One region of the Pedomonas sp. V897 genome, then DNA from elsewhere that is predicted to be linked to it. Evidence: riboswitches for the same ligand, from Rfam matches in the RefSeq annotation. Region 1 holds a riboswitch; each other region holds the start of a gene.
What was found. Region 1 has a riboswitch for cobalamin ahead of ACSJJU_RS06155 (ABC transporter substrate-binding protein). Riboswitches for the same ligand answer to the same signal wherever they lie in the genome.

Region 1 (10,329 bases):
TGCCACCTGGTTCGAGCAGAAGCTGAAGAACCAGATCGACTATGTGCCGTGCACCGGGGGCGACCTGATGTGCGGCCCCGGCCGCTACGGCTACTACGACAACGTGGGGCGCGCCTCGTTCAAGGGCGTGGAGCTGGGCCTTTTGTTGCAGCCCGTCGACGCGCTGGTCATCAAGGCCAACTATACCTGGCTCGAGCCGCTGAACAGGGTGACGGACACCGATCTCGCCCGCCGGGCGCGAGACATTTTCCAGACCTCGGTGAACTGGGCGGCGACCGCGCGGACGAATTTTTCCGCCAGCCTCGTGATGGTCGGCGACAGCTACGACTCCCCCGGCAACGCCAACCGGCTCGATGGCTACACGCTGGTCGATGTGCGGGCGAGCCATGCCCTGACGCCGGGGCTCGAGGTCTATGGCCGCATCGATAACCTGTTCGACGTGGATTACGAGGTGATCCGCGGCTACGGCACCTTGGGGCGCGGCGTGTATCTTGGTCTGCGCGCCCGCTACTGACGCGAAATCAGGGCCGGACCGCTGGGCGGTCCATCCCGGGCGGGGGGACAGTGTCCCTCCGCCCCGTTTTTTTCTGCGAGAGGCGTGCGCGGAACATGTTTCACCCGCTGCCGTTGACCGCTTGGGGGCGTGGCTGAAACATGGAGATGACCAATGGCAAACCAGCGCCAGGATGATCAACGCCAGCAAGATCAACGCCAGAAAGATCAGAGCAATCAGCAGCAGCGCGGCGGACGGCAGCAGCAACAGCAGCAGCGCCAGCAACCGCAACGTCAGCAGCAACAGCGCCAGAAGCAGGACCGGAACCAGCAGGAGTAGACCGGGCCGCGCCGCACAGGCGGCACGGTCTGTTGTCGTGACAGGATACGGGGTGGCCGCGCCGCCCCGTATCCCTGTTCCGGCCCCCGACAGGACCGGCAAGTGTCCTGTGGAGCAATCGCGTCTCTTTTTCGTTTTATTGACGAAAGGAAAGGGGGACCGTCATGCATGCCAACCGCTTCGCGACCGTTGCAATCCTGTTGACGGGCCTCGGTCTCGGCGGGGTTGCCCTCGGGGATGCACTGACGTCGCCCGACAATCAGGTAATTGATCCCTCCTTCGATATCCGCTCGGTGGAAGTGCGGGCCGGCACGGACGTGGTGCGTTTCCGCATGACCCTGCGCGGTGAGGCGGGCGTGCGCAGGCCCGGTCCCACGGGTCAGCTGGGCGGGAGCCAGATGTTCGCCTACCTGTGGCCGACAAGCGCCGATTCCGCCGTGGGCGGTTTTCCGCATGGGCGGGGGCTTCTCGTCCTCGGCCTCGTCAGCCACCCGGATCTGGTGGAGACAGTGGGCAACCAGCAGCTCTCGGGCGGCTGGCACCCGCACTGGTTTGTTGCCGCGCCGGGCAAGGGCTGCGGCCCGTTCGGCCTCAGGATCGAGGAGGGGCCGCCCGCCAGCCCGGGGGCGCTGCCTGTGCTCACCACTGTGCCCAACTTCCCGGCTACCCTCAGCGGCACGACGGTCGAGGTGCAGGTGCCGCGCCGCCTGTTCGCAGACCCCGCCTTGCTTCGCTACGACGGCATTACCGCCACCATGCTCGTCAGCAGCGATCTGACGCCGCCCGTTCTGTGCGTGCGGGTGATGGATGTGGCCTCCGGGCGCCTCAGCCTGACCGGGACGGTGACGGTCGAGGGGCGCTGAGACGCCGCTGCCGCCGGAACAGCGGAACAGAAGGCGCCGGTGGCGGGTTTCCTCAATAGGAGCGGAGCGCGCGGGGCAGGGCCCCGGAGCCGTTCCGGTTTTGAGGATGGAGTAACACAATGCAGAACATGACCCCTTCGTCCGCCGACCCGAACAAGAAACAATCCGAGCAGGAGACGCAGGACAAGGCATGCGGCGCGGCGCAGGAGCAGCGGACCGACGAGGCGCTGGACGAGGCGATCGAGGAGTCCTTCCCGGCCAGCGATCCGGTGTCGATGGTGGTGGACGGCCCCCGGGTACAGCCGACCGAATGCGAATTCCGGCCCTCGGACCAACATGCGGAGACGGATCACGTCGCCCACCCCGACCGGGACAAGGCCGCCGCCGGACAGGCAGGCGAAAAGCCGTCAGCGGAGACGCGCGGCTCGCAAGACAAGGGCAAGGAGCGGCGCCCGTAACGGCCGCGCCCATCGGCAACGACGTAATCGGGCCGTGGCTGCGGTGGATGCCGCACGCTTGCGGCCTTTTTCGTGCCGCCGTTCGGTTTTGATCGGCAAATCGGTTGCTTGACGGTTTTTTGCGCCGGGAGTACCCCAATCGTTGCGACAGGTTCCCCAGCCATGGGGTGAAAAGGGAACCCGGTGACGCGCCGGTTCTTGCAGCCGGCTAATCCGGGGCTGCCCCCGCAACTGTGAGCGGCGAGTTCGCGCGCCTGAACGCCACTGGGACCCCCGGGAAGGCGGCGCGCAGCAGACGATGACCCGCAAGCCAGGAGACCTGCCTGCCGCAGTCGTCTGTTGTCCGGCCGGGGTGCGCCGGGCACGCGGTTCTTTCCCGTGAGACGACAGCCGAGATGGCCGGGCGAGGGTGCGGTTGCATCCCTTGCCGCAGGCTGTGAGGGTGAACCGTGCCGGGCGGCGTGCAAGCGCTCCCCGGCCGCGCGGGTTATGGAACGTGCCTGAGAACGTGGGGTGGCGCGAACAGGCGCCGCGAACCGGTGGTCGAAAAAAGCTGGCGGCGCTTGCGGCGGCGCTGGCGCTTGCCGTGGGCGTGCCCCTCGGCATCATGGGGCTGGGGACGGCGCAGGGGCGCTTGCCAGATCAACGCCGGGCGTCCAACGCCGGGCCTGCCGCGTCCTCCGCTGCCTCCTCCGCCGCGCCCCGGCGCATCGTCTCGACGGACCCTTGCCTCGACGCCATTCTGGTGCACGTGGCGGACCCCGGCCAGATCGCGGCGCTGAGCCATTATTCGCACAACCCGCGCACCTCGACGGTCGCGGAGCTGGCGCGACGCTTCCCCTACACCTACGCGACGGCGGAGGAGGTGCTGGCGCTGAAGCCGGATCTGGTGCTCGCCAGCATGCACACGGCGCCCGCCACCCGCAACGCGCTGGAGCGCATGGGCATTCCGCTCGCCACCTTTCCTGTGCCCTCGACCGTGGCGGAGAGTCTGGCGCAGGTGCGGGAGGTCGCCCGGATCATTGGCCACCCCGAGCAGGGGGAGGCGCTCGCCCGCCGCATCGAGGCGGCGCTCGACGCCATTCCCGCGAGCGGCCCGCCCATCCCGACGCTGATCTTCCAGCACGACGGCTTCTCGCCGGGCGCGGGCACGTTGCAGAACGATCTCCTGCGCCGCGCCGGGCTCGTCAATGAAGCCGCGCGCTATGGCGTCGGCTTCTGGGGCGTGGTGCCGCTTGAACGGCTCGTTGCCGATCCGCCGCGCCTGCTGCTGACCTCCCGCCTCGAGACCGGAAATCCGGCCGTGCAGGACCGCGTGCTGGAGCACCCGGTGCTGCGGCGGCTGAAGGGGCGCATGGTGCGCGCCTATTATCCGCCGCAACTGCTCTATTGCGGCGGCCCCTCCCTGATCGACGCCGCCCGCTATCTGACGGCGGCGCGCCTTGCCGTGGAAAAAGCGTCATGAACCGCGCGTCCTCCCTGTTCATCCTGTCGGTCCTTGGCGGCCTCATTCTCGTGCTGTCCCTGGTCTCGCTCGCGGCGGGCAAGGTGTGGGTGCCCCCGTTCGGCCTCCTCGCGGGGGACGACAGCGTGCCCTGGTTCATCGTCGCGGAGCTGCGCCTGCCGCGCACGCTGCTGGCCATTCTGGTGGGCGGGGTGCTCGGCCTCTCGGGCGCGGTGCTGCAAGGGTATCTGCGCAACCCGCTGGCGGACCCGGGCGTGCTGGGCGTCTCGGCCTGCGCCGCCTTCGGGGCGGTGCTGTCCATCTGGCTCGGCATTTCCGGCACGGCAGCATGGGTGCTGCCCGCCTGCGCCATGGCCGCCGCCATTGCGGGGACGGCGCTGCTCTACACGCTGGCGGTGGAGACCAACCGCGTCGCCACCTTCATTCTGGCGGGCATCATCCTCAACAGCCTGGCCAGCGCGCTCACCTCCTTCGCCATCAGCATCGCGCCCAACCCCTTTGCCACCGCCGAAATCATCAACTGGATGATGGGGGCGCTGACCGACCGCAGCATGAACGATGTGCTTCTCATCCTGCCCTTCGCGCTGCTGGGGGGCGGTTTGCTGCTGACAACGGGCCGGGCGCTCGACGGTCTCAGCCTTGGCGAGATGACCGCCCGCACCATGGGCATCGACCTGTCCGCGACGCACCGGCGCGTGCTGCTGGGCGTTGGTATTTCGGTCGGGGCGACGGTGGCCGTCACCGGCATCGTCGGTTTCGTCGGGCTGGTGGTGCCGCACCTGCTGCGCCCGTTTGTCGGCGCGCGCCCCGGCGCGCTGCTGGTGCCGAGCATCTTCGGCGGCAGCGCGCTGGTGCTGGCGGCGGACACGCTGGTGCGCGTGCTCCCCGGCGGCACGGAAGTGAAGCTGGGCATTGTCATGGCGCTGCTCGGCGCGCCCTTCTTCCTGTTCCTCCTCTTCAAGATGCGGAGCCAGCTGGCATGAGTACGCTCGCCTGCGAGAACCTTGTCGTCGAAGCCGCGAGCCGCCGCCTGCTCGGGCCGGTGAGCCTCGGCTTCCGGGCGGGCGAGGTGACGGCCGTGCTCGGCCCCAACGGGGCGGGCAAGTCCACCTGGCTGGGCGCACTCAGCGGCGGGCGGCGGCCCTCGGCGGGTACGGTCCGCCTCGACGGCGCGGACCTTGCAGCGCTCGATCCGCGCCAGCGCGCCCGGAGCATCGGCTTTCTCGCGCAAGGGCGGGAGGTGGCGTGGGGGCTGACGGTGGAAGCGGTTGTGGCGCTGGGCCGCTTGCCGTACAGCCGCTTCGCCGCGCCGCCCGGCCCGGCCGATCGCGCGGCCATCGAGGCCGCCATTGCCCGCTGCGAGCTGGAGGCGCTGCGCCAGCGCGATGTGCTCACGCTCTCGGGCGGGGAGCGGGCACGGGTGCTGCTTGCCCGGGTGCTGGCGGGCGAGCCGCTCTGGATTCTGGCGGACGAGCCGCTGGCCGGGCTGGACCCCGCCTATCAGCTGGACATCGTGCACCTGCTGCGGGACCTGGCGGCGGAGGGGAAGGGGGTCGTCGTCACGCTCCATGATCTGGCGCTGGTGGGGCGGCTGGCGGACCGGGTGATCGTGATCCGCGCGGGCGACGTGGTGGCTGACGGGCCGGCGGCTGCCGTGCTGACGCCCGAAGTGATGGCCGCCGCCTATGGCGTGGCGGTGGACGTGTTGCGGGCTGCCGACGGCGAGCGGGTGGTTCTGCCCACCCGGCGCATGCAGGGCGAGGTACAGGCCTGACGCCGGGTTCGTCATTTTGATCGGCAAATCGCGCCGCCCCCCGTCGCTTTGGCTGTGGCTGCTGGCACGGTTTGGTGGAATGTTCTACCTCCTGAGCCAGAGGGGCGGTGGCCCGTGGCCGCGTATCGGAGGAGACTGGAACCATGAGCGAAGCGAGCATCCAGCAGGGGGCTGAGAACCCGCAGGGCGTGAAGAAGATCGTCTGGCCGAAGTTCCGCTGGGAGGATCCGCTGCTGCTGGAGGAAAGCCTCACCGAGGAAGAGCGCATGATCCGCGATGCGGCGCGCGCCTACTGTCAGGAAAAGCTCATGCCGCGCGTGCTGGAAGGCAACCGGCACGAGAGGTTCTTCCCCGAGATGATGACGGAAGCAGGCGAGCTGGGCCTCCTCGGCGCCACCATCAAGGGTTACGGCTGCCCGGGCGTGTCCTACGTCGCCTACGGTCTCATCGCCCGCGAGGTGGAGCGGGTGGACTCGGCCTACCGCTCGACGATTTCCGTCCAGTCCTCCCTCGTCATGTGGCCGATCTACGCTTACGGCACCGAGGCGCACCGTCAGAAATACCTGCCGAAGCTCGCCAGCGGCGAATGGGTGGGCTCCTTCGGCCTCACCGAGCCCGATGCGGGCTCCGACCCGGCCAGCATGAAAACCCGCGCCCGCCGCGTCGATGGCGGCTTCGTGCTGAACGGCTCCAAGATGTGGATCACCAATTCGCCGATCGCGCAGGTGTTTGTCATCTGGGCCAAGCTCGCCAACGAGGAGGGTAAGGACGAAATCCGCGGCTTCATCCTGGAGCGCGGCGACAAGGGCCTCTCCACGCCCAAGATCGAGGGCAAGTTCTCGCTGCGCGCCGGCCTCACCGGCGAGGTGGTGATGGATGACGTGTTCATCCCCGAGGACCGCATGTTCCCCGAGATCAAGGGTCTCGGCGGCCCGTTCGGCTGCCTCAACAACGCCCGCTACGGCATCGCCTGGGGCGCGATGGGCGCGGCGGAATTCTGCTGGCATGCGGCGCGGCAGTACGGCCTCGACCGCAAGCAGTTCGGCCGCCCGCTGGCCGCAACGCAGCTCTACCAGAAGAAGCTGGCGGACATGCAGACCGAGATCACCCTCGGCCTGACGGCGTGCCTCCAGGCCGGGCGGCTGATGGACCAGGGCAAGCTCGCGCCCGAGGCCATTTCCCTGCTCAAGCGCAACAACTGCGGCAAGGCGCTGGAGATTGCCCGCATCGCCCGCGACATGCACGGCGGCAACGGCATTTCCGACGAATTCCATGTCATCCGCCACGCCATGAATCTGGAGGCGGTCAACACCTACGAGGGCACGCACGACGTGCACGCGCTCATTCTCGGGCGGGCGCAGACGGGCCTTCAGGCCTTCGCCTGAGCGTCAGTTTCCTGCGGCAAATCATGACGGCGGGGGTAACCCCGCCGTTTTTTTATCCGCGCGCCTGGCCCCTCGCGGTCAGGTTTCCTTGCGCTTGAGGGTGAGCTTGATGCTGGCCTCCGCGCCGGCCTCGGCGATGAACAGGAGTTCCCCCTTGGCACTGAGCGTCAGGCCCACCTCGATCTGCTCAAGGGTCCAGCGGTCAGAGTCCGGGGAGACGGTGGTGAGCGTCATCAGCGTCTCCAGCGTCTGCCGCCACTGGGTCTCGACGGATTTGGCGGGCACCTTTTTCACCTGCGCGAACAGGGGAAAGTGATCCTTGAGCGCGTGGGTGCGCACCGCCTCGTCAGGCAGCGGGGCATCGCCGGATTCTGTGCCGCCGGGCACGAAAATCGACAGTTGCCACGCAGTCTCGGGGGCTTTCGTCATGGTGCCTGTCCTCACAGATAGGGGGTGATGTCGAGGGCGTGGATTGCCTGCTCGAAATTCTGGGCGAGCCCCACGGTCGACCTGGTTTCCGGCGAGGCCATCGCCCCCTTGTAAAGGCCCACCGCCTCGCCCGTTGGCGTCATCACCAGCGCGCCGGAATCGCCCGGGTTTGCGGGCTGATCCAGAAACTGGAGAACGGCAAACTCGCGGGTGTTCAGCACGCCCATCGAATCCATGACCCGCACGATGGTGCGGGACTGCGGGCCGCCTTGCAGCGCAAGCCGCACCGGCTGGCCAGCGGCGGGGAAGCTGAGGACGGGGAGAGCAGCGGGCGGGGTCCGGGGGCTGCGGGTCGCGACAAACGCGGCATCGATCGGCTGGTACCAGGAGCGGATCAGGGTTCCGGTGCTGCCGTCCGTCATCCGTACCGTCCGCCCCGGCCTGTTGCCGGAGATGGCGTGGCCTGCGGTCAGCACGCCCCACACCGCCGACCGGTTGCAACGGCCCCAGCAGGCGCTGGTGGCACCCGCCGGATGGGGCATGGAATGCAGCACCGGCTCGCCCTGACGCAGGACGAGCGGGAAGTCGCGGCCAAGGCGGGGAAACTCGATGTTGTCAAGCCGCCGGAAGGGCGCTTCGCCCGACGGGGGCAGGTCGATCACCAGCCCGAAGCCGGGCCACTCCAGCGGATCGAACAGCCCGATCGAGAGAATGCGCGCTGGCGGCAAACCGGCAAGGGGCGCAAAGAGGCCGTTGGTGTGCCGGTATTGGCCCGCACCGAGCGCAGCGAACAGGGCGTAGGTCCAGCGCGTGCTGCGGGCGACCAGGTCCGGGTCCGCCAGCTCGCCCCGGCGGCGCCAGGCGCGGATCTCCTCCTCCACCTCATCGGGTACGGCACCCTCTGGCGGATCTTCCCGGGGCAGAGAATCGCGCAGGTATTCGTCGGTATAGTCCATCGAGCCCGGCTCCTTCCCGACTGCCGCCCTGAACGACCCAAAGGCGTGTCGGGGCGGCCGTGATTGCGCGGACTCAACAGGTACGGTGCGGAAGGTACGGCGCGGCCGGGGCGATCAACCGAATGATCGACAAGCGAGTGATCGCCCCCAAGGCCGTGCCGGAAGGATAACGCTCCGGTGTCAGGAAAGGAACAGGTCGGCGCAGGCGTCGATGATCGCCTCCGCATCCAGCCGGTAGTAGTGGTAGAGGTCGGGGATATCACCGACCTGGCCGAAGTCTTCAATGCCGAGCGCGCTCACCCGCTGGCCGCGCACGGACCCCAGCCACGACAGCGTGCCGGGGGCGCCGTCCAGCACCGTGACCAGCCCCGCATCGGGGGCGAGGTCGGCGAGCAGGGTCTCGATATGGCTGGTGCGGCTCACGCCTTCCTTCCAGCGGGCGCGGCGCGCGGCCATCCAGTCCCGGTGGACAAGGTCGGGCGAGGGAACACTGAGCAGGCCAAGGCCCGGGATGTCCTCCGCCAGCTGCTCCCACGCTTCCAGCGCTTCCGGCGCCACCACGCCGGTGAAGGCAATGGCCGCCTGCGCATTCGGGCCCGGCTTTTTCAACCAGTAGGCGCCCTTGAGCGCGTCGCCCACCCAGTCGCCGTTGTCGCGCGGGATCTGCTTGAGCGGCCGGGTGCTGAGGCGCAGATAGACCGAGCCGCCGTCCTCCTGTTGCATGTGCGCGAAGGCCCAGTGCATCACATGTGCCAGCTCGTCCACGTAGGACGGCTCGAAATAGGTGAGCTTGGGCTGGGCCATGCCGATGACCGGCGTGTGGATGGACTGGTGTGCGCCGCCTTCCGGCCCCAGCGTAATGCCGGACGGGGTGGCGACCAGCAGGAAGCGGGCGTCCTGATAGCAGGCGTAGTTGAGCGCATCGAGTCCGCGCGCAATGAACGGATCATAGAGCGTGCCGATGGGCAGCAGCCGGGCGCCGAACAGCGTGTGGGAGAGGCCGAGCGCGCCCAGCATCAGGAACAGGTTGTTCTCCGCGATGCCGAGTTCGATGTGCTGGCCGCGGGCATGGGCCACCCATTTCTGGGGGCTCGGAATTTTCGCCTGGCTGAACACATCCTCCCGTTCGCTGCGGCTGTAGATGCCGCGCTGGTTCACGAACGCGCCGAGGTTGGTGGAGACGGTCACGTCCGGCGAGGTGGTGACCAAGCGCTTGGCCAGCGCGCTGTCCTGCCGGGAGAGGTCGAGCAGGATGCGCCCGAACGCCGCCTGCGTCGATTGCTCCTCGCCCTGCGGGATAGGAAATTCGCCTGCGTCCGGCACCGGGACGGCCGGCGCGGTGAACCGCCGGTTCACGGGGCTGGCAAAGGGCGCGGATTTCACGAACTGCTCCAGCCGCGCGCGGGTCTCATTGTCCAGCCCGCCGTAGGGGTCCCACTCCGCGCCCTGCGGAATGCCCAGTTTCTGGCGCAGGCCGTCGATCTGCGTCGGGGTCATCAAGCCGGCGTGATTGTCCTTGTGACCGGCGAGCGGCAGGCCATAGCCCTTGATGGTGTAGGCGATGAACAGACGGGGCTTGTCGCACCCTTCCGCTTCGGCGAAGGCCTCCAGAATGGTCTCGATGCAGTGGCCGCCAAGGCCCGTCATCAGGCTCGCCAACTCCTCGTCGCTGTAGGAGAGGAGCAGCGCCTTGACGCCCGGCTGATGGCCGATGTCGGCAATGAGGCGCGCCCGCCATGCCGCGCCGCCCTGATAGGTAAGGGCGGAGTAGTCCGCGTTCGGGCAGTTGTCGATCCACTCGCGCAGATGCTCGCCGCCGGGACGGGCGAACGCCTCGCGCTGGCGGCGGCCGTATTTCAGCGTCACCACCTCCCAGCCCATCGAGGCGAAAATGCCGTCGAACTGGCGGAACATGCGGTCCTTGGTGGTGGCGTCCAGGCTCTGCCGGTTGTAGTCCACGATCCACCAGGTGTTGCGGATGTCGTGCTTGTAGGCCTCGATCAACGCCTCGTAGATGTTGCCTTCATCCAGCTCCGCGTCGCCAAGGAGCGCGATCATGCGCCCGCGCCGGTCCGCGTCGAACCAGCCGTGGTCGGTGAGATAGTCCTGCACCAGCGCGGAGAAGGCGGTGATGGCAACGCCCAGACCGACGGAGCCGGTGGAAAAG
Region 2 (10,329 bases), on a different contig from region 1:
TTCTCACCCGTCCGTTCAGCTACAATCCCCGCTGGTTGCGTCTCGGCCTGCCTGCCAGCGCGGCAGACTATGCGCGGCTTGAGGCCGCTCTGACGGTCTGGCGGACGGCATGACGGGTCTGTCTCTGCCACTGGTGGCTGTCGCGGCGTTTTTGATCGACGCGAGCCTTGGCTGGCCGGACTGGCTCTACCGGCGCATCGGCCATCCGGTCGGGTTATTCGCTCGGCTGATCACTGGCTGCGAGACGGCGTGGAACCGCACGGATTTGACTGACGGAGCGCGGCGAGGGCTGGGGGTGCTTTGCGTTGCTATCCTCCTGGGCGGTGCAGGTGGTGCAGCCTGGCTGATCCAGTTGTTACTCGTGAATTTCCTCGGCGGCTGGGCTTGGCTTGGTGTTGCCGTGCTGGCCTGGCCGGGGCTGGCGGTGCGGAGCCTGCACGATCATGTGGTGCCGGTTGCCCGTGCGCTGGCTGCAGGTGACCTTGAGGGAGCGCGCAGAGCAGTCGGCATGATCGTCGGGCGCGATCCGGAAACACTGGATGCGCCGGGCGTTGCCCGCGCGGCGGTTGAGAGCCTGGCCGAGAGTTTTTGCGACGGCGTCATGGCCCCGCTGTTCTGGTTGACGGTGGCGGGCCTGCCGGGGCTGTGGGTTTACAAGGCGCTGAATACGGCGGACAGCCTCATTGGGCACAAGGAGCTGCGCTGGCGCGCGTTCGGCTGGACGGCAGCGCGTCTGGATGATGTTGCAAACTACATTCCGGCGCGGCTGGCAGGGGTTCTGGTGTGTCTGGCCGCAGGCCGTGGCTGGCGGGTGATGTGGCGGGATAGCCGCAATCATGCCTCGCCCAACGCCGGCTGGCCGGAGGCGGCAATGGCCGGGGCGCTCGATCTCAAACTTGCAGGCCCGGTGGTCTATGATGGCGTGCGCCACGCAAAGCCCTGGATCGGCAGTGGTCGTGCGGATCTGGGGAGCCAGGATATTGATGCCGCGCTGCGGCTGTATCGCCGGGCCTGCGGCTTGGCGGTGGTTCTGATCGGAGGGCTGGCATGGCTGCTGTGATGTTTCAGGGCACAGGCTCGGATGTGGGCAAGTCGGTGCTGGTGGCCGGGCTCTGCCGGGCGCTGGTCAATCGCGGCCTCAAGGTTCTCCCCTTCAAGCCGCAGAACATGTCGAACAATGCGGCCGTGACGGTCGATGGCGGCGAGATCGGCCGGGCGCAGGCATTGCAGGCGCAAGCCTGCCGGGTGCTGCCGACAGTCGAAATGAACCCGGTGTTGCTCAAGCCGCAGGCGGATCGCACCTCCCAGCTTGTGGTGCATGGCCGGGTGCGCGGACGTTTGCGCGCGGGCAATTATCGGGAAGCGCGCGCCGCTTTGCTGAACGACGTGATGGCCAGCTATGCGCGGTTGCAGGTGTCGGCTGACATTGTCGTTGTGGAAGGCGCAGGCTCGCCCGCCGAGATTAACCTGCGCGCAGGGGACATCGCCAACATGGGGTTTGCCCGCGCCGCCGACGTGCCGGTTGTTCTGGTGGGCGATATCGACCGGGGCGGAGTTATCGCCTCGATCGTCGGCACGAAGACGGTTATCGATCCGGCCGATGCTCGGATGATCGCGGGTTTCCTCATCAACAAGTTCCGGGGCGACCCCGCCCTGTTCGAGGATGGCTACCGCCAGATTGAGGCGCTGTCCGGCTGGTGCGGCTTCGGGGTGGTGCCATGGCTGGCCGAGGTCGCCCGGCTGCCGAGTGAAGATGCGGTGGTGCTGGAGCGCGCGCCGGTAACGGTGGCCGAGGACAAGCCGCTCGTCATCGCCTGTCCGATCACGCCGCGTCTCTCCAACTTTGATGACCTTGATCCCTTGGCCCAGACCGAGGGCGTAGAGGTGCGGATGATCCGCCCCGGCACACCGCTGCCCGTTGATGCAGACCTTGTGGTGCTGGCCGGATCCAAGGCGACGATTGCCGACCTTGAATTCCTGCGGGCCGAAGGCTGGGATATCGACCTCCTGGCTCATGTGCGGCGCGGCGGGCGCGTGCTGGGCATCTGCGGCGGATACCAGATGCTGGGCCGCACCATCGCTGATCCGAGCGGTGTCGAAGGTCCGGCGGGCGAGGTCAATGGACTTGGGCTCTTGGCGGTCGATACGGTGCTGGCTGGTGTCAAGGCGCTGCGCACCGTTGCGGGCACGGCGCTTGATGCGGCGTTTGATGGCTACGAGATGCACATCGGCACGACCATTGGCCCTGACACCGCGCGGCCGATGGCGCTGCTGGAGGATGGCAGGCCGGATGGCGCCATGTCCGCAAACGGGCGGATCATGGGGACCTATGTGCATGGGCTGTTCAACAAGGCCGCGCAGCGCAGCGCATGGGTGCGGCTGCTTGGGGGCAGTCCTGTTGCAGGCGGGGCGGATCACGCAGCTGTGGTGGATGAAGCGCTTGATGCCATTGCCGAAAGGCTTGAACAGCATGTGGACGTAGACGCGCTGATTGCGCTGTCAGAGCGTGCTGGCAATTATCAGGGCAAGTAACAGTCCGGTCTCGCACAGTTCGATGCCTGCGCCGTGGCAGTCGCCCGAAACGCCGCCCAGCTTGCGTTTAAGCCAGACGCCCCAGAGTACGAGCAGCCCCACGGTTGCCCAAAGTGCGGGCGCGATGAGAAGGGCTGGCGCCAGGAGCCCGATGGTCCAGAGCGCAAGGCAGAGCGGGCCTGCGCCTGCGCGAAACGTTGAGCCGAGGCCTGCGTGCAGGGGCGGAAGCCACAGCGTCCACAGCAGCGGCCCGATCCTGGCCAGGGCCGGGATGAGCAACACCGCCATCAGCATGGCGGCGTGCGGGTACGGGGCAAGCGCCACCTCGTGCAGCAGGATCGTCTTGGCCAGCAGTTGCAGGACCAAAGCGCTGACCCCGAGGCTGCCGATATGCGGATCCTTCATGACGGCGCGCAGCTTGTCTGGGTCGCCATGGCTTGCCGCCAGGCCGTCCACCAGATCGCCAAGGCCATCCAGATGGAGCGCGCCTGTCACCCACACCCATGCGGCAACGCCTGCAAGGGCGGCGAGCCACGGGCTGATGAGATTTCCCAGTGTAAAGGCGAGGGCGACGGCGCTGCCGACGACGAGACCCGCCAGCGGAAACCAGCGGATGGCCGCCTGAAAATCAGCGGCGGAGACGTCAAGCGCGGGCAGGGGCACGCGCGTCATGAACTGAATGGCCAGCATCGCCTGCTTCAGATGAAGCTTGATACCCGTACTTGTCGGGGCACTTGCTGTCACAGCCCATCCTCCACCCGAAAAAGCCCGGTCAGCTGGGCGGTGCGCGGGCACGTCTCCCACAGGTTAAGGCGGACCAGAATCCCATAGGGCAGATCAACTGCCCAGCAGTGATCGAGCGGCCAGTCGAGGAGGATCGAAAGCGCGGCCCTCATGCTGCCGCCGTGAGCAACAATAAGCGTCGCCTGCGGCTCCAACGCCTCCAGTGCTTCGCCCACGCGCAGTCGTAAATCCTGCCAGCGCTCCCCGCCAGGCGGCGGGTGGAGGTCCGGGTCCGTCTGGAACCGTGAGAGGCTGTCCTGCGGGAGCGCGTTGGGGGCCATCCCGTCCCACAGGCCGAAGTTCACCTCGCGCCAGCGCACATCGTCCATCACCGGCAGGCCAAGGTGCTTTCCCACGACCGCTGCCGTTTCCCGGCACCGGGTCAGGTCGGATGTGATGATCCGCTGGATGCCCTGTTGCGCCAGCCGCCCGGCTTGCGCCTCGGCCGCCTGCGCCCCCTTGCCGGACAGGGGGACGTCGGTCCAGCCGAGCAGCACACCGGTTTCAACCGGCGTGCCATGGCGCAGCAGCCAGAGCGGCCAGGGAGAACAGGCACCGGATGGCGCTGCGGTCATTCGGCCGGCTCGGCAACCCGCGGGCGCGGCGCAGCACCGGCGAGGGCCTCCTCGATGGTTGCCATTTGCGTATGCGTGGCGAGCGCTGCTCGGATCAGGAGAGTCGCAACAGCAGCGCCGCTCGCCTCGCCCAGCCGCATGTTCAGGCGCAGGAGGGGCGACAGACCAAAGTGTTTCAGCACCCGGCCATGCCCCGGCTCCTCCGACTGGTGCCCGGCAATGCAGTGATGAAGAATGTCAGAATTCTGCATAACCAGCGGCGCGATCGAGGTGCAGCAGATGAAGCCGTCGAGAACGACCGGAATGCGCTTCAGCCGCGCGCCCAGCACAGCGCCCGCCATGGCGGCCAGTTCGCGTCCGCCCACTGCCGCCAGCAGGTCGAGCGCCGTGCGCGGCGTCTCGCGATGCACTGCCATGGCCCGCTCGACCACGTCGGTCTTGCGCGCAACACCTGCCGTGTCGATGCCGGTGCCACGCCCGACCCATTCGGCCGGTTCGCCTCCATAAACCAGACAGGCGAGCGCGGCGGCGGTAGTGGTATTGGCGATGCCCATCTCGCCGATGACGAGCAGGTCGAGATCGTCCTCAACCGCCGCAGCGCCTGCCGACAGCGCAGCCAGCGTCTCGGATTCGCTCATGGCAGGGCCGGTGGTGAAGTCGCTCGTCGGGCGGTCAAGGTCGAGCGCCACCACCTTAAAGTCGAGCCCTGCCGTCAAGGAGAGCGCATTGATGGCAGCACCGCCGCGCTCGAAGTTCTCGACCATGCCGCAGGTGAGTTCGGGCGGAAAGGCGCTGACGCCATAGCGTGCAATGCCATGATTGCCGGCAAAGACGATGGTCTGGCCGCGGCGCAGCCTGGGGTGCGGCGTTCCCTGCCAGCCCGCCATGAACACGGCGATGTCTTCAAGACGTCCGAGCGAGCCTTCCGGCTTGCACAGACTTTTCTGGTGCGCACGCGCGCTCTCAATGGCCATTGCAGCCGGTTCAGGAAGCGCGGCCAGCGCGGCGTCGAACGCGGCGCGATCAGGAAACAGGGTCATTCTGCAACAAATCCGGCTGGAGGCATGCGGGTGATGAAATGGCCTTTGACGCCTTCGGGCCAGTCCTTGTAGGGCACCACGCCCTCGGGGCTGGCGGCGTAGCGGACGGCATAGTCGAGAATGGCGGCGGCATCCTCGGCCGTTGGGTTGAAGCGCCCAAGCACATAGCCGATCTTGCCCGGCGCCCGCAGATGCACGGTGCAATGCTCGCTGCAGGCGAACAGGCAGGGCATTTCCTGAATGGCGACAGCGGCGTATTCGGGACGTGTTTGCTGGACGCCGCGCAAGGTGTCTGCCAGCACCCGCCCGCCGCGGCGGCCAGCAGCGTCGGATGGCTGATCCTTGGCGAAGCGGCAGGTGTTGCACACGACAACGGCCGCCACATCATCAACTGGGGTGAGCATATTGCCTCTCCCGTCGGCCTGCGGGAGAGCGCAGGCCATGGTTCACAACAGATGCCCCTCGCGCTGCTGCACGTGGCAGCAGGTCAAAGGGCGCTCATGCCGTCATGCGGGGAGGTCCCGTTCGTCCGGCAGTCCCTGGCCGGCCGATAGACGACGACAACAGGCAGGTCTCCTGGCTTGCGGGTCATCGCCGTGCCGGTCGCCTTCTCGGGAGAAATTCCCAATGGCTTCATGACCGCAGACTCGCCGCTCACAGTTGCAGGGACAGCCGGGGATTTACACCCCGTTCCCGTTTTCATTCCCCAAAGGGGAAACCTGTTGCACGTGGGGTCATATGAATATTGCCGCTTTGCCGTCAACCCGTTTGGCCGTTCTACGCGGATTTGTGCGGCAGGCCGGTTGGGTTTTCTTGCGAAGGTCAGGCCTGAAGGCGCTCAGCAATGAAGTCGATAAAGCATCGCGCTTTGGCAGGGAGATAGCGGGTCGGCGGATACAGCAACCAGACGTCGCCGTGATAGTTGGTCTTGAAGGCCCAGGCGGGCAATACCTGTTCGATCAGGCCTGCTTCTAACGCGTCCCTGGCCATGAAGAACGACAGGCTGCCGAAGCCTATCCCGCTCAAGACCGCATCAAGCCGGACACCGGCGTGATTGACTGTATAACGACCCTCAATATCCACGCTGATCGTCTTGCCGGCCCGGGTGAATCGCCAGCGGGAGTCGTCAACGGCCCGACTTAAGGCAATGCAGCTATGACCTTTCAGGTCTCGAGGGTGCTGTGGGCGGCCGTGTTGGTCGAGATAGGCCGGCGTTGCACAGATGACATGTTCGATCCGGAACAGCTTGCGGCCCATCAGACTGGCCGGCGGATCATCCGTCACCCGAAACGCCAGGTCAATATCGCCATCATAAAGGTCGAGAGGGCGGTCATCCAGCCGCAGCTCGACATCAACGTCTGGATAGGTGCGCAGAAACGGGGCGATGTGGGGATGGACAAAAAAGCGCCCAAGGGCACGCGGACTGCTCACGCGCAGTTTTCCGGCAGGTCGCATCTCGCGCTGGTGCGCGACCTGCAAAGCCGAGCGGGCGGCATCCAGCATGTCGCGGCAATGCTGGTACATCTCTGTGCCCGCTTCGCTCAGGCTCAGCTTTCGGGTTGTGCGATGCAGCAGGCGGGTGCCGGTGGCGCGCTCAAGCCGCGCGATCGAGCGGCTGACGGCAGAGGGTGTCATGCCGCGCTTTCTGGCGACTTCGGAGAAACTGCTCGCCTCCACCACTTGGGCGAACAGGGCCATATCGGGCAACAGCGCGACATCATGATTTATGCGCATGAGGAACAAGTCTTTGCAGTTCGGCGGCGATTATTGCTTCTTTTCAGGTTTGCTATCCTGGCGCAAGAGGCCTGTTCGACCTGTCTGATCGGCCCTGTCAGGAGCGTTGCCATGTCCAGAGCCCTTATCATCGTTCGCGCTGGCGAGACCTTTGCAGACCTACGTACCCGGATCGGTGATTTTCATGACTGGATTGCTGAAGGTCTGGGCCTGACGTGCGATGTCTCGCATGTGGATGCGCGCGAAGCGCCTGACTTGCCAGAGCCGGCCTCGGTTGCCGGCGTGGTGGTGACAGGGTCGCATGCCATGGTCAGCGACAGGGCACCGTGGAGCGAGCAACTCGGCCAATGGCTGCTCCGCTGCGTGGAGGCCAGGGTTCCGGTGCTTGGCATCTGCTTTGGGCACCAATTGCTTGCCCATGCGCTTGGCGGCGTTGTGGGATACCGGGCTGACGGGCGGGAGTTGGGAACCATTATGGTGCATCAGCTGGAAGTCGGGCAATCCGATCCGCTGTTCCAACACATGCCGCAGGTGTTTCCCGCCCATGTGGTGCATGAGCAGTCCGTCCTTGCTCTGCCGCCGGGTGCGGTCCGCCTTGCCTGGAGTTCGCAGGAGCCGTGTCAGGCGTTTCGCTTTGGCGATTGCGCCTGGGGCGTGCAATTCCATCCGGAGTTTTCCGCCACGGCTATTCAGGCTTATCAGGCCCGTCTCGCCCCGGGGGCGTATCCGGAAGATGCGCCTGACACGCCAGAGGCGGCCCGTTTGCTCCGTTTGTTCGCAGAGTATGTTCTCAGACGCGGCAACGCCGGATGACTTGCGTCTTCTCCATCAACCCGCACGACCCCTCGGATAGAGAATAGTCCGCCCGTCCTCCGTTTGGCGCAGCGCAGTGATGCCGTAAACGCGGGCGAGCAGCTCTGGTGTTAGCACGATATCGGACGCTCCCGCGCCTGCTACGCGGCCATTGTCCAACACCAGCACCGTGTCGCAGTAGCGGCTGGCCAGCGTCAGATCGTGCAGCACCGTGATGACTGTCTTGCCGCGTCGCGCCTGATCCAGCAGCAAGCGCATCACATCGATCTGGTGCCCAGGATCCAAAGCGGCGAGCGGCTCGTCGGCAAGCAGGATCGGTGCCTCGACCGCCAGGGCGCGGGCCAGCAGCACGCGGGCACGCTCACCGCCTGAAAGCTGGTCGATCGGCCGGTTCGCAAAGCCAAGCGTATCCGTTTCCGTCATGGCGCGGGTGATGGCGTCCTCATCCCCGCCGCTGAGGCGCGTGTGGCCATGGGTGTAGGGCAGGCGTCCCAATGCCACGACGCGCCGTGCGGTCATGCCCCAATGCACCACCGGACTTTGCGGCAGATAGGCCATGCTTTGGGCGCGCTGGCGGCGCGAGAGGGCGCTCAAGGGCTGGCCGTCCAGAAAGATCTCGCTGCGGATAGCAGGTTCGATTCCAACAAGCGCCCGCAGCAGGGTCGATTTGCCCGCGCCATTGGGGCCGAGAATGGCATGGAGGCGGCCCGGCAAAAACTCGGCCTTTATATCGCTGAGAGCCAGCCGGTTGCCCAATTGCACCTCAAGCGAGTGTATGCGCAACCCGTTCATATCCGACGCTCCCGCAGCAGCTGGTAGACGAACACAGGGATACCGAGAAATGCGGTGACGACTCCCAACTTCAACTCATTGGTGGAAGGGATCAGCCGCACCAGCACATCGGCTCCGGTCAGCAGCGCAGCACCGCCCAGAAACGAGGGCAGCAGAACTGCCGATGGATTGCGGCTGGTCAGCGGGCGGACCAGATGCGGCACGATCAGGCCGATGAAGCCGATGGCGCCTGAGACGGCAACCGCACCGCCCACGCCAAGCGCAACGCCGATGCCGATGAAAAGGCGCAAACGCCGAAGATCAACGCCAAGGCTGACGGCGCAGTCTTCGCCGAGCGACAAGGCATCAAGGGCCGGACCTGTGCGCAGCAGCAGCCCTGCGCCGAACAGAATGCAGGGAAGGGCAATCCAGATATGGGTGAGGGAGCGGTTCTCAAGGGATCCGAGCAGCCAAGTGGTGATTTCCATGGCGGCAAATGGATTGGGCGACAGATTGAGCGCAAGGCTGATGGCCGCGCCTGCCAGCGTGCCGATGGCGATGCCGCCGAGGATGAGGCTGAGGATCGTGTCGCGGCGGGCGGCCAGTCCGAACAGGAGTGCCAGCGCGCCAAGCCCGCCGGCAATCGACAGGAGCGGCAGGAGGAAATCATTCAGCTCCGCCAGCCCGAAATAAAGGGCGATGACGGCCCCGAGCGCTGCCGCATTGGAAACGCCAAGCACGGAGGGTTCGGCCAAAGGATTGCGCAGATATCCCTGCAGGACCGCACCGGCGAGGCCCAGCATGCCGCCAACCAGCAACGCCAGCACCGTGCGCGGCAGGCGCAGTTGCCAGAGAATAATCTGGTCAACCGGATCGCCCTTGGCCAGAAGTGCGGCCCAGAGTTCGCCAAAGGAGAGATTGACGGGACCAAACAACAGAGAGGTTGCCGCCGTTCCTGCAATCAGGATCAAGAGCAGGCTTATCAGATTTTTCCGCGATGTTTCGTTTTCTGGCGTCTTCACAAATGACCTCGGCTTCGATCGGTCGTCCCGTCACACTTGTGTCCCGGGTGGAAATGTCTCATGTCGGCAGCCAGTCAGGATTTATCCGGGGTTGGTGCGAACATGAAGCAGGGATGGAGGGTCTGGGCGATGTGTAGCGTTGCGCTCCATGCCCTTGTATTTTCGGCGACCGTGGCGCAGGCCGCGCCTGCGCGCATCGTCTCGCTCAACATGTGTGCGGATCAGTACCTCGTCGCGCTGGCGGACAAAGGGCAGATTGCAGCCCTGACGCGATTTGCCCGGGATCCGGTCATGTCGGCGGTCAGCCGGGAGGCAGCGGCCTTGCCGTACACGGGCGGAACGGTTGAGGAAGTGCTGAAACTGAAACCGGATCTCGTGATTGCCTCCAGCCAGCGGCGCGTGGGCGTTGCCGCGCATGTGGCGGCGCAGAACATTCCGATACAGCCTGTCCATACGGCAAACAGCTACGAGGACATCAAGGCACAAATCCGGGATGTTGCTTCCGCTGTCGGCCATACCGAACGCGGCGAGGCGCTCATCCGCCAAATGGAGGCGAGCCTTGCAGATATTCACCCGGCGGGCCGGGGGCGTGTGGCAGCTTATTACCAGCGTCGCGGATTCATGACCGGAACCGGCACGCTGGTCGATGAGATGATGCGCCGGGCGGGCCTTGAAAACCTTGCAGAGCGCTTGGGCAAGCCGGTGCTGGCCCAGATCAGCCTTGAGGAAATCGTTGCAGCCCGCCCCGACTTCCTGATCGTCGAGGCGGATGCGCTGCGGGTGACGGATCAGGGAACGGAAATGCTTCAGCACCCGGCCCTTGCCCATATTCCTCGCCTTGTGCTGCCCCAGTCGCTGACGGTCTGCGGCGGGCCGACCTACGTCGAGGCGGTCCGCCAGCTCGTTCAGCAGATCGAGGCGCACGACAGGCAGGCCAGTGCGGGCAGGGCAGGCATTGCACATAAGCGTTAGAACTCGATGCCGGGCTGACCCTTGATGCCTGCCCGGTAAGGGTGTTTGATCTCGGTCATTTCCGTGACCAGATCCGCCATGTCCATG
Region 3 (10,329 bases), on a different contig from region 1:
TCGATGGCCACGATCAGCCCATGCTTCAGCGCTTCCCTCGGGTGCCCACGGGTGAGACGCCGCGCAGTCTGCACAGCGAGGGCGAAGTTGTCCTCGCCATCCAGCATCCACAGCACCGGCCAGCCCGCGGCGGGTGGCTCGCCCTCCGGCCAGGCCACCAGCACGCGGTAAACGTGTCCATCCCCTGCCGCCATCTCGATGACGTCGGATCGCGGCAACTCCCATGGCGCAGCCCAGGCAGGCTGCGCCATCAGCAGCAGGACTGAGAGAAAAAGGCCCGCCAGCCTTACCACTTGTATTGCACCCGCGCCGTCACGCTGCGGCCCTGACCGTAGTAGCAGGCCGCAACCCCCGTGCAGGTCGCCACATAGCGCTTGTCGGCAATGTTGCGCCCGTTGATCGAAACGGACATACCCGAAAGCGACGGGTTCAGAGCGCCAAGGTCATACCGCACGAACAGATCGAACAGCGTGTAGTCGGGGATCTTCAGCGTATTGTTGCTGTCGCCGTAGCTCTTGCCGGTGTAGCGGATGCCGCCGCCGAACCCGAGTCCGGTCAGCGGCCCGGAGGTCAGGCTCTGGTTAAGGAACAGCGAGGCCATCCAGTCCGGCACCTGCGGCAGTTCCTTGCCCTGCTGCTCGGGCGTGGTGGTCTTGGTCACCTTGCTGTCGCTGTGGGTCAGCGTTGCAATGACAGCCATGCCCCACGGCAGGCTGGCCTTGCCTTCCAGTTCGATGCCGCGAATACGTCCCTCGCCGGTCTGCACGAGGCAGGTCGAAGTGCCGCACAGCGTCCCGTTGGGATCGGGCGTCGTCATGTTCTGCTGGGTGATCTGGTAGCCGCCCAGCGTCACGTAAATGTTGTTGCCCCGCTGGAATCGGATACCCGCTTCGTACTGCTGGCCCGTTGTCGGATCAAACGGCTCGCCGTTGAGGCTGGACGACAGATCGGTCACCTGCGGCTGGAAGCTCTCGGCATAGCTGAAATACGGGGCAAGGCCATTGTCGAACAGGTAAACCGCGCCTGCGCGCCACGTAAAGGCATCGCTCTTGGTGATGAAGCGCTCACCAGTAACCGGATTATAGGTATTGTCCTTCGCCCAGTCCTGACGGCCGCCGATGGTCATGCGCAGATTTCCAACCTCGATCTGGTCCTGCACATAGACGCCGGACTGGCGGCTGACCGTTTCCTTATAGATCTGCGGGCTCAGGTTGTCCTTATAGGTGGCAGAGCCCCGCGGCACCGGGTTGAAGAAGTCGAGCAACGGCAGCACCTGCGAACCTGCCACCAGATCCCGATAATGCTCCCAATCCGTGTGGAAATAGTCGAAGCCGCCCAGCAGCGTGTGCTGTACCGCACCGGTCGAGAATTTCGCCTCCAGCTGGGTGTCGGTTGCAAAGCCGTCGCTTTCGCCCACGCCCTGCACTGCGCGCCGGCCGATCGTCTGCCCCGGAATGCAGCCGACAATGTTGGCCGGGCACGTGGTCAGCGTATTTCCTGACAGCACCACGACGCGATACAGCGTCTCCAGATGCGTGTAGCGCGTGTTGTTGCGAAGCGTGATGTTCTCGCCAAACCGGTGGGACAGGAACGAGCCGATCAGGAACTGATCCCGGTCGAAGTCATTCCAGTCGGGCTCGCCAAGGTTGTCATCGTTGGCGATATAGCGGCCGTTGGTCGGTCTCAGCGTGCCGAGTTCCGGCATGAACTGGAATGTCGAGCCGCCTTCATCGCGCTGATACTGGGCCAGCATGGTCCAGGTTGTGTTGTCGCCTGGCGTCCATGTGACAGATGGCGAGACATAATAACGGCCGATCTTCACATCCTTGACCTGCGTATTGCCGTCACGGGCGAGCGCCACCAGCCGGACGGAGAGCGTATCGGAGACCGGGCCGCCCACATCCGCTGCCGCCTGATAATTCCACCGGCCAAGCGAGGTGGTGCCAATGCCCTGAAGCAGCACCTCCCCATGGAAGCGGTCCGTTGCCCGCTTCGTCACGATGTTGACGACGCCGCCCGGAGCCGTCTGACCATAGAGTGCACCAGAGGGGCCCTTCAGCACTTCGATCTGCTCAACCGCAAACGTATCGAAACCGGGCCGTGTCCACTGCCCGCCGGAGGGAAGGCGCAGGCCATCCACAAAGTTGTTGTTCGAGGAGAAACCGCCCGCGCCGAAGCCACGCACCGACACCTCATCGACACGGCTGTCGATGCCAAAGGCCTCAGCCTGAACGCCCGACGTGTAGCTGAGAGCGTCGGCGATTGTGGGCGAGGCCCGCAGATCGATCTCATCCCGGTTGATGACGGCGATCGACTGCGGCGATTCAATAATCGGCGTGTCGGTCTTGGTGGTGCTGGTGGCCGAGGAACGACCCGTCGCCGTGACGATGATCTCGCGGCTGCCTTGAGCCGCATCGTTATCTGCAACGTCGTTTGCAAGAGCCGGCCAGGCGACTGCCGTCATAAGGTAGAGGCTGATGGTGCGCTTGATCATGGGAACCCCCAAACATGTGTTGGAGGCAGTGCTAGTGCGAGTCGTTATCATTTGCAATACGAAAGTATCGGATCCTCTCTCCGCTTGTTTGCGGAAGGTCTGACGCCCAAACGGCTGGAAAAACAGAGAGGAAGAGTTGACCGGCCAGTTCCGGGCCGTACAGACCGCGCTCGCCGGACCCGGAGGATACGGGCATCTCCGAAGCATTTTTTACAGGAGTTGCTAGGCCGGATTTACCGACACGGCGCTGTCGCGCCTTCACATTGCGTTCGGTCGGACCTTGCCCTCCCTTCGGCTGAACCGGTCGGCTCATTTACCGTGGCCAGAACCTGGCCTGACAGCAGCTTGCTTCCGGCTATACCATCGGCAACAGAACCTCAAGCCGTTGATTATAAGACTTTTGGAGACCGCGGCGATCAACGAGATCAGTCCAATGCGGGTCCGGTTTGGCCAGAATTTGCCTTTCAAAAAAACTTGACGGGCACACACCAATCCGTCATCCCGCCTCGCTCCGCTTACCGAGGGCGGTAGACCCCAGCCCGGCCAGACGAACATGTTCAGTCAAACGACAGGACCGAACAACGAACCGGATCACGTGCGCATTCGCAGCATTGTAAGCCAAGTCCGCACGGAAACCGCTGCTGAGATATGCGTAAGCGTAGCAGGAGACCTTCCCCTCGGACTGAAGGTTCATGCCGGCGATCGCGATGCCACGCTCAAGCGACTGATGAAGCAATCCGGCGCCGTCATCGTGCGGACTGCGCGAGAGTGCGCGTTTCCCCTGGCTATGGCGAACCATGCAGAGAAACTGCGTGATGCCATCGTGCAAAAGCTTTCCGCCATCGCGCAGAAACCCTTAAGCCCGCGGCAAGTTAAAAAAATCCTGTCAATCAGCCCGGCCGAGCGGCTGCGCTGGAGCAAGGATGGCCGACTGCGCCAGTCGGGAACCGCCCAGATCCTGCGGGGCTCCACGATCCGGCTCTCCACCTATCCGCCCCAGGAAATAGAGCGGCTCCTTTCAAAACCAGAGATCATCACTGCCTGGCGACAGGTCGATTGCGAGCAACCCTGACGTGGTCTTGACTTGCCTCTCCGCCCAGCGTTCGAGCGATTTTATCGACTGTCGGGTGTTCCTCAGGCGCGCAAAACGCTGTATTGAAATTATCAAACAAGCCGCTATGAACTGAGCCTGGTTGATTCGCTTGCCGGATCAACCGCTGATCGCGCCGGTGCCCTTTGGGCATAATATGGGAATGTGGTGCGAACATACGCCGGGCAACCGACGCCTGTTCAATTCCACAGCTGTCCCTGCAACTGTAAGCGGTGAGCGAGATGGACACGCCTCTCCCGTCCAAAGGAGGGGCAGCCACTGGGCGGTGCCAAGCACCACAAGCCTGGGAAGGCCGACCATCAAGCGATGACCCGCGAGCCAGGAGACCTGCCGGCGTTAGGTCGCTCTTGCTTTGATCCAGGGGATGGTCGAGGCACGGTATTTCTCCGTCTGAGCGACGAACAAAGTGGCGGGAGCCACTGTGCGCGCGGCAGAGGGAGACAGGCGTCCTCCATTTTTCGCGTGCAATGCCGTTCGTCTATCCGCTGCTAATGGCGGAGGCTCGCGCATGTTCCCGCCGTCCCGAATCTGCTCGGACGCCGGAAGACCAGACGTATGAAATTCGTTTTCTCAACCCTGATGGCAACGACAGCCCTCAGCCTGCTTCCAACCCTTGCGCACGCGGACAGCGCGGCCGATGATGCTGGCACGATCGTGGTTTCTGCCAGCCGCCTGCCGCTTGAAGCGCGTGAGATCGGCAGCGCCTACACCGTTGTCAGCCGCGAAGACCTCAACCTTGGCCAGATCACCTTTGCCAAGGAGGTCTTTCAGGATCTGGCGGGCGTTCAGGTCACCACCGACCGCCCCGGCGATAACGTCAACATCAGCGTGCGCGGCTCGGATAACGACCAGGTTCTGTTCCTGATCGACGGCATTGAGCTTGGGGATCCCAGTTCCACCAGCACCCAGTATCAGGCCGACCACCTCATCACGGCCGACATCGAGCGTATCGAACTGCTGCGCGGCAATCAAAGCTCCCTTTATGGTTCGGACGCCATCGGCGGCGTTGTGAACATCATCACCCGCCGTGCAACGGAAGACGGCGTGCGTCTCAGCGCCCAGGGCGAATATGGCGCGCACAACACCTGGAACGGCGGCGCGTCGTTGCTCGGCAAGCACGGCAAGCTGGATTATCGCATCACCGCCACCGGCTATAGCCACGATGGCCCCTCGCTGGCCGACCCGCGAACCGGACCGGCAACGGAAAGGGATTCCTACTGGCGCTATGGCATTTCCGGCCGTACCGGCTACCAGCTCTCCGATACGGTTGAGTTGCAGGCCATCGGCTTCTGGCAGAAGGCCGATTCCGACCTCGACAACACGGGGTCTGACAACAGCAACACCGTCACCAAGACGGAGTACGCCTTTGCTGGTCAGGCGCGCTATAAAAGCCGGGATGGTCGCCTGAATGCGGATGCAACCGCAAGCCGCTATGTCGCCGAGCGCCTGTATTATGGCCCCTCCTATTCTGATGATGGCGACCTTTACCGCGGCACCAAAGACAGCGCCTCGGCCAATGTTAACTACAAGCTGAACGACGTGATCAGCCTGGCTGTCGGCGGCAATATCGAGCGTGAAAAAACCAAGCAGGTGACGCTCTACAGCGGTGACTTCTATGCTCACGTCACCACCAAATCGATCTATGGCGAGTTGGCCGTACGCCCGCTGGAAAACCTCACCTTCACGGGCGCAGCGCGCATTGATGACAATAGCCGCTTCGGCACGTTTGACACCTATCGCGTCACCGGCGCCTATGTGATCGAAGACGCGGTCGGCGGCAGCCAGATCAAGCTGCGGGCCAGCTATGGCACGGGTGCCAAAGCGCCGGGCCTCTATCAGCTGTTTGACCCGACCTATGGCAATCCGGATCTGGATGTCGAAACCAGCAAGGGCGGCGATGTCGGCATCGACTGGTCGTTCGGCGACACGGTCACGGCGCAGGTCAGCTATTTCTTCAGCCATACCCGCAATGAAATCGTCTGGGATTCCGGCGTCGGCCAGTGGGGCGGCTACACCCAGTATGGCCGCACCCGCAAGTCTGGCGTAGAGCTTGCTCTCCAACTCCGCCCGACCGACTGGCTGAGCGTTCAGCAAACATACACTTACCTGACCGCAGAAGAAGACAGCGACGAAAACGGCAGCTACTTCGACATGGGCCGCCCGAAGAACAGCGGCAGCACCATGGTCACGCTGACGCCGATCGAGGATGTGAGCGTCAGCGTGCGCGCCCGCTACCGCAGCCGCAATGCCTCCAGCTATGGCGGTGCGACCGACGGTTACACCGTGTTTGACCTGATGTCGTCCTGGCAACTGAACGACCGGCTGGAGGTCTATGGCCGCGTCGTGAACGTCTTCGACAAGCACTATCAGGTCAGCTGGGGCAAGAACACGCTCGGGGCGAGCGTTTATGGCGGTCTCCGGGTCAACTTCTGATCCGGGCATTTGAGAAGCGGGGGGGTGCCAATGCACTGCCCCGCATCCCCCTCCCTTTCTGAATCTTGGAGATGCCCGCCATGACTTCTCCCGACTTTCCGGCAGCCCGACAGCCCATATTGATGCAGGAGCGCCGTGCCCCTGACGGGCGCGTGCGCGCCCATGTATGGCCCCTGCCTCTTGCGCAGGACTGGCTCGAGGCCCTGTTCCGCGACCTGTTTGAAAATCACTGGGACAAACTGATCTTCGGCCCGATGATTGAAGGCGGCGCGTATGAGTTGCGCTGCCCGGGCAAGCCCAGGTCGATCAACGTCGGCGGCGGCTATTTTACCGTACACTGGGGCCGGGGCGGCCACTTTCACTTGTGTATCGGCGAGAACAAGGGGTCGCCGGAATTTCCGACCCCGCCCGAGCTTGTGGCCCATCGCCGCCCCGGCTCTGCGGAACTCGTTCGCTGCCTCGACAAGAACGGTCACCCGGTCACCTGGTCGCTGCAAATGAAGAACGGCCACGGCGAGTCAACACTGTCGATTTATTTCCCCAACCCGTTCCTGACCGATGAGGACGGAATTGCCGATACGCCGGACTTCTCGCGTCTGGCGCTCTGGCATTATGTGCTGGATGCTTATGCAGGCGTTCAGCCTGACGGTCTGGATCGCCTTGGCAAGGGCTTCCGCGCCGGATGACGCGCGCCCGCCTCTGGAGAAGCGCAGTGGCGGTCCTGCTTGTGACCGCCGCTGTGGCTCCGGCCACGGCGGCGGTGCCGCGCGTCGCCTCATACGGCCTGTGCGCAGACCAGATGGCGCTAATGCTGGCCGACCGCGACCAGATCGTGGCCGTCTCCGATCAGGCGACAGGCCCCCTCTCCCACTATGCCGCCCGGGCCAAAGGTCTGCCTGTGACACGGGGGAGCGCCGAAGAAATTATCGCCAGCGGCGCGCAGGTGTTCCTGACCAGCGACAACCTCAATCCCTACACCGCCAAAGCGCTGGCCCAGACGAACATCACAGTTCTCACCCTGCCCCTTGCCAATTCGTGGGCCGATGTGGAAGACCTGACCCGCAGTGTTGCCCGTGCGTTGCAACAATCCCGGCGCGGCGAGGCCATTCTTGCGGACATGCACCGGCGGCTTGAGCGGCTGGCGCGGGACAAACCGGCAACCCTTCCGCGCGTTGTCTACTATCGTCCCGATGGCGGCGGGGCAGGACGAGGCACCTTCGTGGACATCGCCATTGAAGCTGCCGGCTTTGCCAACCTGCAACGCGAAATCGGCATTGACGGCTGGCGCGGCGTGCCCCTTGAGAAGGTGGTTCTCAGCCCGCCCGATGCGTTCATCACCAGCTATTTCGACACGAACCGGCGCAACGCCAATTTCCTCCGGCGCAACCCGGTCCTCTGGGGAACCGCACGGCTCCGGCCGACCATCGACGTGCCAGGAAAATACTGGAATTGCGGCACCCCGCTCCTGGTCCTGGCCGCCGAGACCATGGCCAACGAGCGCAAGCGCCTGTTCCCTGCAACACCTGCAAGGGAGGCGCGACCATGACCGCCACGGTTGCCGCAAAAGACACGGGAAGCCGCTTCCTGCTGCGGCCCCGCACCCTGTCTCTGCTGCTCGGTCTTGCCATTGCCTGCATGATGCTGGCGTCGCTGCGGATCGGTTACACGCCCTTGTCCACCGCAACCCTGCTCAAGGCGGCTGTCGGCCAGTCTGAAGCTGCCTATAACACCATCGTCCAGCATCTGCGCCTGCCGCGAACCCTGCTGGCGGTTTTGGTCGGCGCCGCTCTGGGCGGCTCGGGCGCTTTGTTGCAAGGCCTGTTGCGCAATCCGCTGGCCGAGGCCGGCACCCTCGGCATTGGCAGCGCCGCTGGCCTCGGCGCGGTGATTGCGCTCTATTTCGGCTTCGCCAGCCTATCGCCCGTCCTGCTGCCGCTCTTCGCCATGACGGGCTCCATCGTTTGCATGGGGCTACTGCTGGTCGTCTCGCGACGCGCCAACACAACGCTCACCCTTGTGCTGGTCGGCATCGCCATCAGCAGCTTGTGCGTGGCGCTCACCTCTCTGGCAATGAACCTGTCGGCATCGCCATGGGCGGTTGCGGAAATCGCCATGTGGCTGATGGGCTCGCTGCGCGATCGCACCATGGCCGAAGTGAGCCTTGCCGCGCCCTTCATTCTGCCCGGCCTTGCCCTGATGCTTCTGGCGGCACCACGCCTCGACACCCTCTCCCTTGGCGAGGACACCGCGCGCAGCCTCGGCCAGAATATCGATCGCACGCGCTGGCTCATCATCGCCGGCACCAGCCTTGCGGTTGGCGCCAGCGTCTCCGTCTCCGGCAGCATCAGCTTTGTCGGCCTGATTGTGCCTCACATGATCCGCCCACTCTTGGGTCACCTGCCGGGGCGCGCCGTTCTGCCGTCCATGCTGGGCGGTGCGCTCATCGTCCTGACGGCCGACACGCTTGTGCGCGTCATCGCCGTCGGCCCGGAATTGCGGCTGGGCGTGGTGACTGCGCTCGTCGGCAGTCCGTTGTTTCTGCGCATGGTGTTCCGCCTGCACCGGAGGCCGGAATGACTGGGCATACAACCCTGATTGCAGAAAGCCTGAGCTTGCATCACGCCGGTGGCGGAGGTGTTAGGAACCTTTCCTTCTCCGCTGCGGGAGGTGCGCTTGTCGGTCTGATCGGCTCCAATGGCGCGGGCAAAACCACTCTCTTGCGGTTGCTTGCCGGTCTTTCCCGGCCCGATGCCGGGCGCGTAATGCTGGAGGGGATACCTCTGGCGACGCTGCCCGAGCGCACCCGCGCCCGGCGGCTGGCTTATCTGGCGCAAAGCACCACGGTGCATTGGCCGGTCTCTGCCCGAACCGTAGTTGAGATGGGCCGGGTGCCGCACGCGGGCACTCTTGATCGCCTCAAGCCAGCTGATCACGATGTCGTCGCGCAGGTTATCGCGCGCACCCGCATCGAGGCACTGGCAGACCGGTCCGTTGACACCCTGTCCGGGGGCGAGCGGGCGCGCGTCCTGCTGGCCCGGGCGCTTGCGGTTGAGGCGGACGTCCTGCTGGTCGATGAGCCGCTGGCAGCACTTGACCCGCACCATGCTCTTGCCACCCTGCAACTGCTGCGCCGCGAAGCGGAACGGGGGCGGCTGGTCATCGTCGTCTTGCACGACCTCAGCCTCGCCAGCCGCTGGTGCGAACGGGTGTTGCTGCTCAGTCACGGCAAGCTGGTTGCCGACGGCGCACCGCAGACCGTCTGCACGCCGGACAATCTTGCGCGTCACTACGACATCACCGCGTTTCATGGCCGCCATGAAGGGCATTCCTTCGTGGTGCCCTGGGCCACCACTGCGACCGCCGCCCCCCGCGGCCAATCCGGAGACCGTCAATGAAGAAAGTTCCAGCAACCGTCATCACCGGCTTTCTGGGCGCCGGCAAAACCACCCTCATCCGCCACGTGCTGCAAAATGCCGGGGGACGGCGCCTCGCCCTCATCATCAACGAGTTCGGCGATATTGGCGTCGATGCGGATCTGGTGCGCGGCTGCAATGACGAAGCCTGCCCGGCCGACCGGATTGTGGAACTGGCAAACGGCTGCATCTGCTGCACCGTGGCCGACGATTTTCTGCCCACCATGCAGATGCTGCTGGATCGGGACGATCGCCCCGACCACATCATTATCGAGACCTCCGGCCTTGCCCTGCCCAAGCCGCTGATCCAGGCGTTCCAGTGGCCCGACATCCGCACCCGCGCCACCGTCGATGGCGTGATCGCCGTAATCGATGCCGAGGCTGTGGCCGCCGGACGCTTCGCATCCGATGAAGAAGCCATCGCCGAGGCCCGCAAGGCGGACCCCGAACTCGATCACGACAATCCGCTCGAAGAGCTGTTCGAGGATCAGCTCATCTGCGCGGATTTGGTGCTCCTCAACAAATGCGATCTGGTCGATGTCCCTGCCCTGATGGCGGTTCAGTCCCGCGTGGCAGCCTCTGCCCGATCCGAGGTCAAGGCGATCCCGGTCCAGAACGGGCAGATCGATCCGGGCGTCCTGCTGGGGCTGGGCGTTGCGGCGGAAGACGACCTTGCTGCGCGCCCCTCGCACCATGACACCGAAGAGGATCATGACCACGAGGATTTTGACTCCTTTGTCCTTGAGGCCGGCGATATTGCTGACCTGAACGGCTTTGCGGCGAAGCTGGCCCCGATCATCAACGCCCACGACATTTTCCGCATCAAGGGCATGGTCAGCGTTGCGGAGCGACCGGTGCGCGCCGTGTTGCAGGGGGTT

Region 2: another riboswitch for cobalamin. It lies ahead of ACSJJU_RS10625 (DUF1636 domain-containing protein); the one in region 1 lies ahead of ACSJJU_RS06155 (ABC transporter substrate-binding protein).
Region 3: another riboswitch for cobalamin. It lies ahead of ACSJJU_RS10560 (TonB-dependent receptor plug domain-containing protein); the one in region 1 lies ahead of ACSJJU_RS06155 (ABC transporter substrate-binding protein).

The regions. Positions count from the first base shown of each region.
Region 1 is NZ_JBPPGG010000002.1:8,525-18,853, forward strand. Features, by position in the region: gene ACSJJU_RS06135 (TonB-dependent receptor plug domain-containing protein) at 1-514, shown strand, start outside; gene ACSJJU_RS06140 (hypothetical protein) at 668-832, shown strand; gene ACSJJU_RS06145 (hypothetical protein) at 997-1,695, shown strand; gene ACSJJU_RS06150 (hypothetical protein) at 1,815-2,153, shown strand; cobalamin riboswitch at 2,286-2,494, shown strand; gene ACSJJU_RS06155 (ABC transporter substrate-binding protein) at 2,650-3,618, shown strand; gene ACSJJU_RS06160 (FecCD family ABC transporter permease) at 3,615-4,601, shown strand; gene ACSJJU_RS06165 (ABC transporter ATP-binding protein) at 4,598-5,392, shown strand; gene ACSJJU_RS06170 (acyl-CoA dehydrogenase) at 5,536-6,777, shown strand; gene ACSJJU_RS06175 (Pepco domain-containing protein) at 6,856-7,206, opposite strand; gene ACSJJU_RS06180 (hypothetical protein) at 7,218-8,162, opposite strand; gene ACSJJU_RS06185 (1-deoxy-D-xylulose-5-phosphate synthase N-terminal domain-containing protein) at 8,343-10,329, opposite strand, start outside.
Region 2 is NZ_JBPPGG010000003.1:380,764-391,092, reverse strand. Features, by position in the region: gene ACSJJU_RS10655 (threonine-phosphate decarboxylase) at 1-113, shown strand, start outside; gene cbiB (adenosylcobinamide-phosphate synthase CbiB) at 110-1,060, shown strand; gene ACSJJU_RS10645 (cobyric acid synthase) at 1,048-2,532, shown strand; gene cobS (adenosylcobinamide-GDP ribazoletransferase) at 2,500-3,276, opposite strand; gene ACSJJU_RS10635 (histidine phosphatase family protein) at 3,273-3,890, opposite strand; gene cobT (nicotinate-nucleotide--dimethylbenzimidazole phosphoribosyltransferase) at 3,887-4,930, opposite strand; gene ACSJJU_RS10625 (DUF1636 domain-containing protein) at 4,927-5,334, opposite strand; cobalamin riboswitch at 5,480-5,668, opposite strand; gene ACSJJU_RS10620 (LysR family transcriptional regulator) at 5,753-6,664, opposite strand; gene ACSJJU_RS10615 (glutamine amidotransferase) at 6,776-7,477, shown strand; gene ACSJJU_RS10610 (ABC transporter ATP-binding protein) at 7,493-8,269, opposite strand; gene ACSJJU_RS10605 (FecCD family ABC transporter permease) at 8,266-9,270, opposite strand; gene ACSJJU_RS10600 (ABC transporter substrate-binding protein) at 9,331-10,242, shown strand; gene cobO (cob(I)yrinic acid a,c-diamide adenosyltransferase) at 10,239-10,329, opposite strand, start outside.
Region 3 is NZ_JBPPGG010000003.1:365,999-376,327, forward strand. Features, by position in the region: gene ACSJJU_RS10545 (alpha/beta hydrolase) at 1-293, opposite strand, end outside; gene ACSJJU_RS10550 (TonB-dependent siderophore receptor) at 287-2,494, opposite strand; gene ACSJJU_RS10555 (hypothetical protein) at 3,048-3,566, shown strand; cobalamin riboswitch at 3,705-3,954, shown strand; gene ACSJJU_RS10560 (TonB-dependent receptor plug domain-containing protein) at 4,161-6,038, shown strand; gene ACSJJU_RS10565 (DUF7676 family protein) at 6,119-6,724, shown strand; gene ACSJJU_RS10570 (ABC transporter substrate-binding protein) at 6,751-7,584, shown strand; gene ACSJJU_RS10575 (FecCD family ABC transporter permease) at 7,581-8,615, shown strand; gene ACSJJU_RS10580 (ABC transporter ATP-binding protein) at 8,612-9,433, shown strand; gene cobW (cobalamin biosynthesis protein CobW) at 9,430-10,329, shown strand, end outside.